One region of the Sphingopyxis chilensis genome, then DNA from elsewhere that is predicted to be linked to it. Evidence: riboswitches for the same ligand, from Rfam matches in the RefSeq annotation. Region 1 holds a riboswitch; the other holds the start of a gene.
The links. A riboswitch is a leader RNA that binds a small molecule or an ion and turns the genes downstream of it on or off. The one in region 1 is predicted to bind cobalamin.
Positions count from the first base shown of each region.

Region 2: it holds a riboswitch for cobalamin, as region 1 does, so the genes downstream of both, VSX79_RS04245 (TonB-dependent receptor plug domain-containing protein) here and VSX79_RS18375 (TonB-dependent receptor plug domain-containing protein) in region 1, are expected to answer to the same signal.

Region 1 is NZ_CP142394.1:3,905,567-3,909,260, reverse strand. Features, by position in the region: gene VSX79_RS18380 (S41 family peptidase) at 1-1,029, shown strand, start outside; cobalamin riboswitch at 1,083-1,267, shown strand; gene VSX79_RS18375 (TonB-dependent receptor plug domain-containing protein) at 1,416-3,374, shown strand; gene VSX79_RS18370 (DUF1636 domain-containing protein) at 3,374-3,694, shown strand, end outside.
Region 2 is NZ_CP142394.1:953,971-957,664, forward strand. Features, by position in the region: gene VSX79_RS04245 (TonB-dependent receptor plug domain-containing protein) at 1-1,738, opposite strand, end outside; cobalamin riboswitch at 1,916-2,132, opposite strand; gene VSX79_RS04250 (acetyl-CoA C-acyltransferase) at 2,187-3,347, opposite strand; gene VSX79_RS04255 (acetyl-CoA acetyltransferase) at 3,349-3,694, opposite strand, start outside.

The DNA of each region.
Region 1 (3,694 bases):
TATGAGGGCGCGCCGGCCTTTGCTGCGGGGATCGACCGCGGCACCGCGATCGTCGGGATCGGCACCAACAGCGGCAATGTGCGGAGCGTTGCGAGCATCGTCGCCGCCGAAGGGACGGCGGGACTGGCCGATGCGCTCGGCCCGAACGATCCGGGGGTGAGCCGCGTGCTGCGCATCACCGACGCGGCCGGCACGCGCGACGTCACCGTCGCCAAGGCCGATTATTCGCTCGACCCGGTTTCGGACCGCTATGGCGCCAAGGTCATCACCGAGGGCGGGCGGAGCTATGGCTATCTCAACCTGCGCAGCTTCATCTCGTCGGCCGACGGCCAGCTGACCAATGCCTTCGCCGATTTCCGCGCGCAGGGCGTCACCGACATCATCATCGATTTCCGCTATAATGGCGGCGGTCTGGTTTCGACGGCCAATCTTATGGGCGACCTGATGGGCGCGGGGCGCGCCGGCCAGCTCTTTTCGCAGACGCGCTTTCGCAGCAGTAAGTCGAGCGAGGACGACGAGCATCGCTTCGCGCCGGTCGCGCAATCGATCGCGCCGACGCGCATCGCCTTCATCGGAACCGGATCGACCGCCTCGGCCAGCGAGCTGGTGATCAATTCGATGCTGCCCTATCTCGGCGCCGACATGACGCTCGTCGGCAGCAACACCTATGGCAAGCCGGTCGGCCAGATCGCGCTCGACAAGGCCGAATGCGACGACCGCATGCGCGTGGTCGCATTCGCCACGGGCAATGCCGCAGGACAGAGCGATTATTATGACGGGCTCGCACCGAAGATCGCGAACAGCTGCGCCGCGAACGATGATCTGACGCTCCCGCTCGGCGACCCGCGCGAGGCGTCGATCCGCGCCGCGATCGACTTCCTCGCCGGCAACGCCTGCCCGACCCGGATCGCCGATGCGAGTGCCGGCGCGGCGGCGCGCAGCAGCCGGATGCTGGTGCCCGCGGCCCCCGCGATGCTGGTGCCCGAGCGCCCGAGCGCGGCGCAGCGGGAATTGCCAGGGCTGTTCTGACCGATCGCGCGCTCCCGTCGCGGCGATTGACCGCGGCCGCCAAAACCGGCTAACGGCCGCGGCAAGCGACAGGTTCCTCGGCGACGGGGACTAAGAGGGAACGGGAAAACCCCGGCTGCCCCTGCAACTGTACGCGGCGAGCCATCGGCCACATGCCATTGGGACTTTCAGTCCCGAGAAGGCGGCCGACCGGCGCTGACCCGCAAGCCAGGAGACCTGCCCGTCGCCGTCGTCTTTCGACCGGACAGGGTGTGCCGGGCGGACGGGGGTGAACCCGCATGACGACAAGCTTGGCCGCGTTCGCGCGCGGGCTCGATGTCGTGCGTCCCCAAAGGACAACCCATCGAGCCCGCGCGCGCGGGCGGCATTGTCGATGGGTTGATTATATGTTCAAATTTATTTTCCGAAGTTCGATCTGCCTTGCCGCCGTCGCGGCCTCCTCCGCCGCGGCCGCCGAGGACGCACCCTCCGCACACGCCGTCGCCGCCGACGGCGACAGCATCATCGTCACCGCGACGCGCGCGCCGCTGGCGCTCGACGAAGTGCCGTCGTCGATAACCGTGCTCGACAAGGAAGCGATCGACCGCGCGCAGGATATCGGCGTCACCGAATTGCTGCTCCGCACGCCGGGTATCAGCATCTCGCGCAACGGCGGCTATGGCACGTCGACCTCGCTGCGCATCCGCGGCGCCGAGTCCGAGCATAGCGTCGTCGTCATCGACGGGGTGAAGCTCAACGATCCATCATCGACCGGCGGCGGCTTCAACTTCACCAATTTGCTGGCGGGCGATATTTCGCGGATCGAGGTGCTGCGCGGGCCACAGTCGATCCTATGGGGCAGCCAGGCGATCGGCGGGGTCGTCAATATCGTCACCGCCTCGCCCGAAAAGGCGCTCGAAGGCAGCTTCGACCTCGAGGCTGGGTCGCGCCAGACCGTCAGCGCGCGCGCCGCGGTCGGCGGGCGAACGGGGCCACTCAGCTGGCGCCTCGGCGGCCAGCGTTTCACCACCGACGGCATTTCGTCGCACGCCGAGGCGTTCGGCGGCACCGAGCGCGACGGCTATCGCAACAGCAATGCCTCGGGCCGCGCCGAACTGGCGCTCGCCGACAATGTCAGCGCCGAAGTGCACGGCACTTATTCGAGCGGCCGGGTCGAATTCGACGGCTTCAACACCGATAGCAACGACTATGGGCTGAACAAGGAATTCGTCGGCTATGCGGGGCTGAATTTCGACCTTGCCGGCGGGCGATTCCGCAACCGGATCGCTTTTGCCTATACCGACACGAACCGCGACAATTTCAACCCTGACCGCGCGCGGCCGCGCAGTTTCGAGGCCGACGGCGCGAACAAGCGCTGGGAATATCAGGGTAGCTTCGACGTCAGCGCCCGCATCACCGCGATTTTCGGGGTCGAAAACGAACGCTCGGACTTTCGCAGCCGCTCGCCCTCGGCATCGCTTGGAACCCCGCTCCCCGATTTCGTGCGCGGCAAGGCCGAGATCACGAGCGTCTATGGCCAGCTCGGCGTCGAGCCGGTTGACGGGCTGACGCTCAACGGCGGCGTCCGTTACGACGATCATGATCGCTACGGCGGGCAGACGCTGTTCGCGGCGGGTGGCGTGTGGCGCCTTTCGACGGGCACGGTGCTGCGCGCGAGCTATGGCGAGGGGTTCAAGGCGCCGGGGCTTTACCAGCTGTTCAGCGAATATGGGAATGTCGGGCTCGACCCCGAGGAAGCGCACGGCTGGGAAGCCGGGATCGAACAGCATCTTCTGGGCCGCAAACTCGTCGTCGGCGCGATCTGGTTCGATCGCACGACGACGAACCAGATCATCTACAATGGCTGTTCGACGCCCTCGACCGATCCGCTCTGCACGGTTCCCGGCATCAACCCGCCCACCCCGCGCTTCGGATATTATCTCAACGTCGCGCGCAGCGAAGCGCATGGCGTCGAAGGCTCCGCGGCGCTCACCCTCGGCGCGCTGACGGTGGACGGCAATTATAGCTGGATAGCCTCCGAGGATCGTTCGGCGGGCGCCAATTTCGGCAATTGGCTGCCGCGCCGCCCGCGCTATACCGCCAATGCATCGGCAAGTTATGGCTTCGGCTTCGGGCTCGAACTCGGCGCGGCGCTGCGCTGGTCGGGCAAGAGCTATGACAATGCGAGCAACGCCCAGCGGCTGGGTGGCTATACGCTCGTCGACCTGCGCGCAGAAGTTGCACTGTCCGACGCGGTGAAGCTGTTCGCGCGTGCCGAAAATATCTTCGCCGAGCATTATATGACGGCCTACCGCTATGGCTCGCTCGGCCGCAGCATCTATGCCGGCATAAGGGGGCGTTTCTGATGCTGACACGCGTCGATCCCGGGCCCGCGGTGGTGGTGTGCAATAGCTGCCGCCACAGCCGCGCGGCCCAAGTCGATGCCGAAGGCGTGCGTGGCGGCGCGCGGCTGGTCGCGGCGCTGAAGCGTCTCAAGCTCGCCGAGCCGCGCTACGCCGGGATCGCGGTGCAGGACATGGCATGCCTCTTTGCCTGCCAGGATCATTGCACCGTCCATCTGCGCGCGCCGGGCAAGATCGGCTATGTGCTTGGGCGGTTCGGCGGCGACGAGGCCTCAGCGCGCGCGATTCTCGACTATGCCGTCCATTATGCGGCGAGCGCGCAT
Region 2 (3,694 bases), 1.0 Mb from region 1:
CTAAATTCGGCCCGACCGGGACGGAGGCGCGGATGCCCGCCAGCGCATAGCCATCGAGCGGCACCGCATTCGCCGCATCGTCGAAGCTGTCGCCGACCATGGTCAGCGTCGCGCCGGTCGACAGGCCGAACGACCAATCATAATCGGCCGACAGGCTGACCGCATGTTCGGCGCGGCGCGGCAGGCGCTTGCCGTCGAACACCGCGCGTCCCGAGCGGTCGCGCGCATCGATATAGCTGTATGATGCGGTGACGTTCAGCGCGTCGATCGGCCTCAGCGCCAGCGTCGCCTCGACGCCCTTCGCGCGCGTGCGGTCGATATTGCCATAGGTGAAGGCCGTATTGTCATAATTGATCTGGTCGTTGGTGTTGCGCAGGAACGCGGTGAGCGAGACCAGCGCACGCCCGTCCGCGAGGCTCTGGTCGATCCCGACATCATAGCTTTTCGACCGTTCGGGGCGCAGCGCCGCATTGCCGCTGAAAGCGTCGTACAGTTGGTAAAGCGACGGCGCCTTGAATCCCTCGCCATAGCTTGCGCGCACATTGGTTGCGCCGTCATTCGGCGAATAATTGGCGTTGGCACCGAATGTCGTCGCGCCGCCGAACTGGCTGTGATCGTCATGACGGAACCCGCCCGTCACCGACAGCCCGGCGAACGGCTGGACGATGCCGAGCGCATAGACGCTGTCGATGTTCGCGCGCTGGCTGTCGGTCGATCCAAAGCCGAAGAAATCATAATCGGGGCGCTCATGCTCGTAACCGAAGATCAGCCTGGCCTGTTCGACGGGCGTCACCACGCCCTGATATTCGAAGCGCAAATTGGTGCCCGAATAGCCATAGTCGGGCGCAGTGCCGCGCATGAAATAATAATCGCGGTCGTTGCGCAGCCAGGTCACCGCGGCGCGGCTGGTGAAACGGCCGTCGAAGAGGCCGAGGTTTAGCCCCGCATAGCCGACATATTGGTCGAGCTTCGCGACGTCGGCGCTGTCCGCCGGCGCGCCGAAGAAGCTGTCATAATCGAGGTCGGCGTTGATATAATAGCCGCGCAGGTCGAGGCTCAGCGCGTCGCTGAACGCGACCTTCAACCGCGCGTTGCCGGCGAAATTCTTGTAACCGTCCTTCTCGGCGCCGACCGCCGCCGACGAAATGCCGTCGGTGCGGAAATAGGCGCCGCCGATGCCGCCCGAGATGCGTCCGGCGGTGCCCGACACATCGGCCTTGCCGGTGAAGCTGTCGCTATAACCATATTCGGCCGATCCCTTGGGGGCAAAGCCTTTAGCCGGGGTCGCGGTCGTCAGGCTGACGACGCCGCCGATCGCCTGGCTTCCGTGCACGACCGAATTCGATCCGCGCAGCACTTCGATCCGGTCGATATTGCCGGTCAGCAGGTGCCCGAAATCATATCCGTCGCCGATGCCGCTCGGGTCGTTGACCTTGACGCCGTCGATCAGCACCAGCGTCTGCGTCGTTTCCGCGCCGCGCAGAGATATGCTCGCCACCGATCCCATGCTGCCCGTCCGGCTGAACCGCACCCCCGGGGTCGTGGCGAGCAGGTCGACGACGTCGACCGACTGACGCGTCTCGATCGTATCGGCGTCGATGATGGTAATCGCTTGCCCCGCCTCGTCGCGGGGCTGTTCGATGCCCGACGCGGTGACGACGATATCGTCGCCGGTCTGCGCGAAAGCGGGCGTCGCCGCCGTCAGTGCGATCAAGGATAGGGTCGTGGATTTCAACATGGGAGGCCCCCGCACGCCGGCAACGAAGGCGGAGCCTGCCGAAACGCGAGCGCGATCGACCGATGCTGGCGTCGCAAGTGGCGTAAAGGCCTGCAACCCCGGCACCGAAGCGGCCCCAGCCGCTTGGTCGTCGCTCGACGGAAACCTCCGTGCCTTGGCCACTCCCTGGGCCCTGGCATTGAGCGACCCACGCCGGCAGGTCTCCTGGCTCGCGGGTCAGGGCTTGATGCACGCCTTCCCAGGTTTCCCCAGTGGCTGATCCGCAATTCCGGACCAGTGCATCTCGCTCGCCGCTTACAGTTGCAGGGACAGCCTCGGTTTCGGCGCGCCTTCCGACACGCCTACCGCGTTCCCATTTTAAGCCCTCTCGGGCACCGGCGCGATCATATGCGGAGCAAGCCCCGCACGCGCCGCCCATAGCGGAACGGCAGTTTTGCGCAATCGGGATTTACAGTCGTTCGATGACCATCGCCGCGCCGACCCCCATCGCGCCGGTCAGCACGACCAGGCCGTATTGGCCGCCGCAGGTGTCGAGCGCATCGAGCAGGGTCGAGGTCAGGATCGCGCCGCTTGCCCCCATCGGGTGCCCCTTGGCGAGGTGCCCGCCGCTGACATTGACGCGCACGGGATCGGCTTCGCGGTCGCGCAGGAATTTGGCGATTGTTACCGCGAAAGCCTCCATGAACTCGATCCGGTCGATGTCGTCCAGGGTCAGCCCGGCGCGCGTCAGCACCTTGTCCATCGCCGCGAAGCCGGCGGTCAGCGACGCGGCCGGATCTCCGCCGCTTTCGGCAAAGGCGACGACGCGCACGCGCGGCGTGATGCCAAGCCCTTCGCCGCCGACCAGTGCCAGCCCCGCGCCGTCGCAGATCGGCGGCGCGTGCGCGATGCTGTGGAGTGGCTCGAACCTCGCGCCTTCGAGTGCGCCGGCATATTGCTGCTGCAATTCGCCGAACGCGGGCGGCGCGGCGGCGAGTGATTCCGCGGTGGTTTGCGGACGAATACACTCCTCGCCGACCAGCGGGCCTGTTGTGATCCGCGATTTTTGAAGCGTGGCGTTGTTTTCGGCGGTGCCCGCCTTTCGTTGCGAAGCGAGAGCCACAGCATCGAGTTCGGCGCGGCTGATGCCCTCGGCATTGGCAAGGCGATCGGCCGCGAGAACAGGCGGGACGAAGCGCGCGCGGGGCGGAAGTTCGTCGTTGGTATAGAAACCCGCGCAATCGCCGAGAAAAGGCGCGCCGCTCATCGATTCGACACCCCCGGCCAGCACGTGCGTCGCTTCGCCGCTTGCGACCTTCGCGACCGCCTGACCGATCGCCGACAGCCCCGACGCGCAATAATTGTTGATGCTGTGCGCCGCCACCGTGTCGGGCAGGCCCGCATGCAGCTTCGACACCAGGGCGATATGTCCGCCCTGCGCGCCGGTCTGCGTGACGCAGCCGAGGATCAGCGCATCGGGTGTCGCCGCGATGTCGCCACAACGCACCGCGAGCGCCGCCGCCTGCTGGCGCACCAACTCCTGCGGGCTCAGTCCGGCAAGCCCTCCATCGGGCCGCGCCTTGCCGCGCGGCGTCCGCACGGCATCGTATAGAAAGACGGGGTGCGGCAAATCAGGTGCCGACGACGAAACTGACAGCTGTGGTCGCGCTGCCCCCGACGTTGAAGGTCGCGAAGTTGCGTGCCCCCTCGACCTGGTAATCGCCCGCATTGCCGGTGACTTGCCGCCAGCTGTCGAGCAGCATCCTGACCCCCGTCGCGCCGACCGGATGGCCAAGGCCGATCAGCCCGCCCGACGGATTGACCGGCAATTTTCCGCCCAAGGCAATCGTTCCATCCTCGACCGCGCGCCAGCTTTCGCCGGGCGGAGTGATGCCGAAATGGTCGATCGCCATATATTCGGTGATCGAGAAGCAATCATGCACCTCGACACCGTCGCACGCGTAAATATCGGGCATC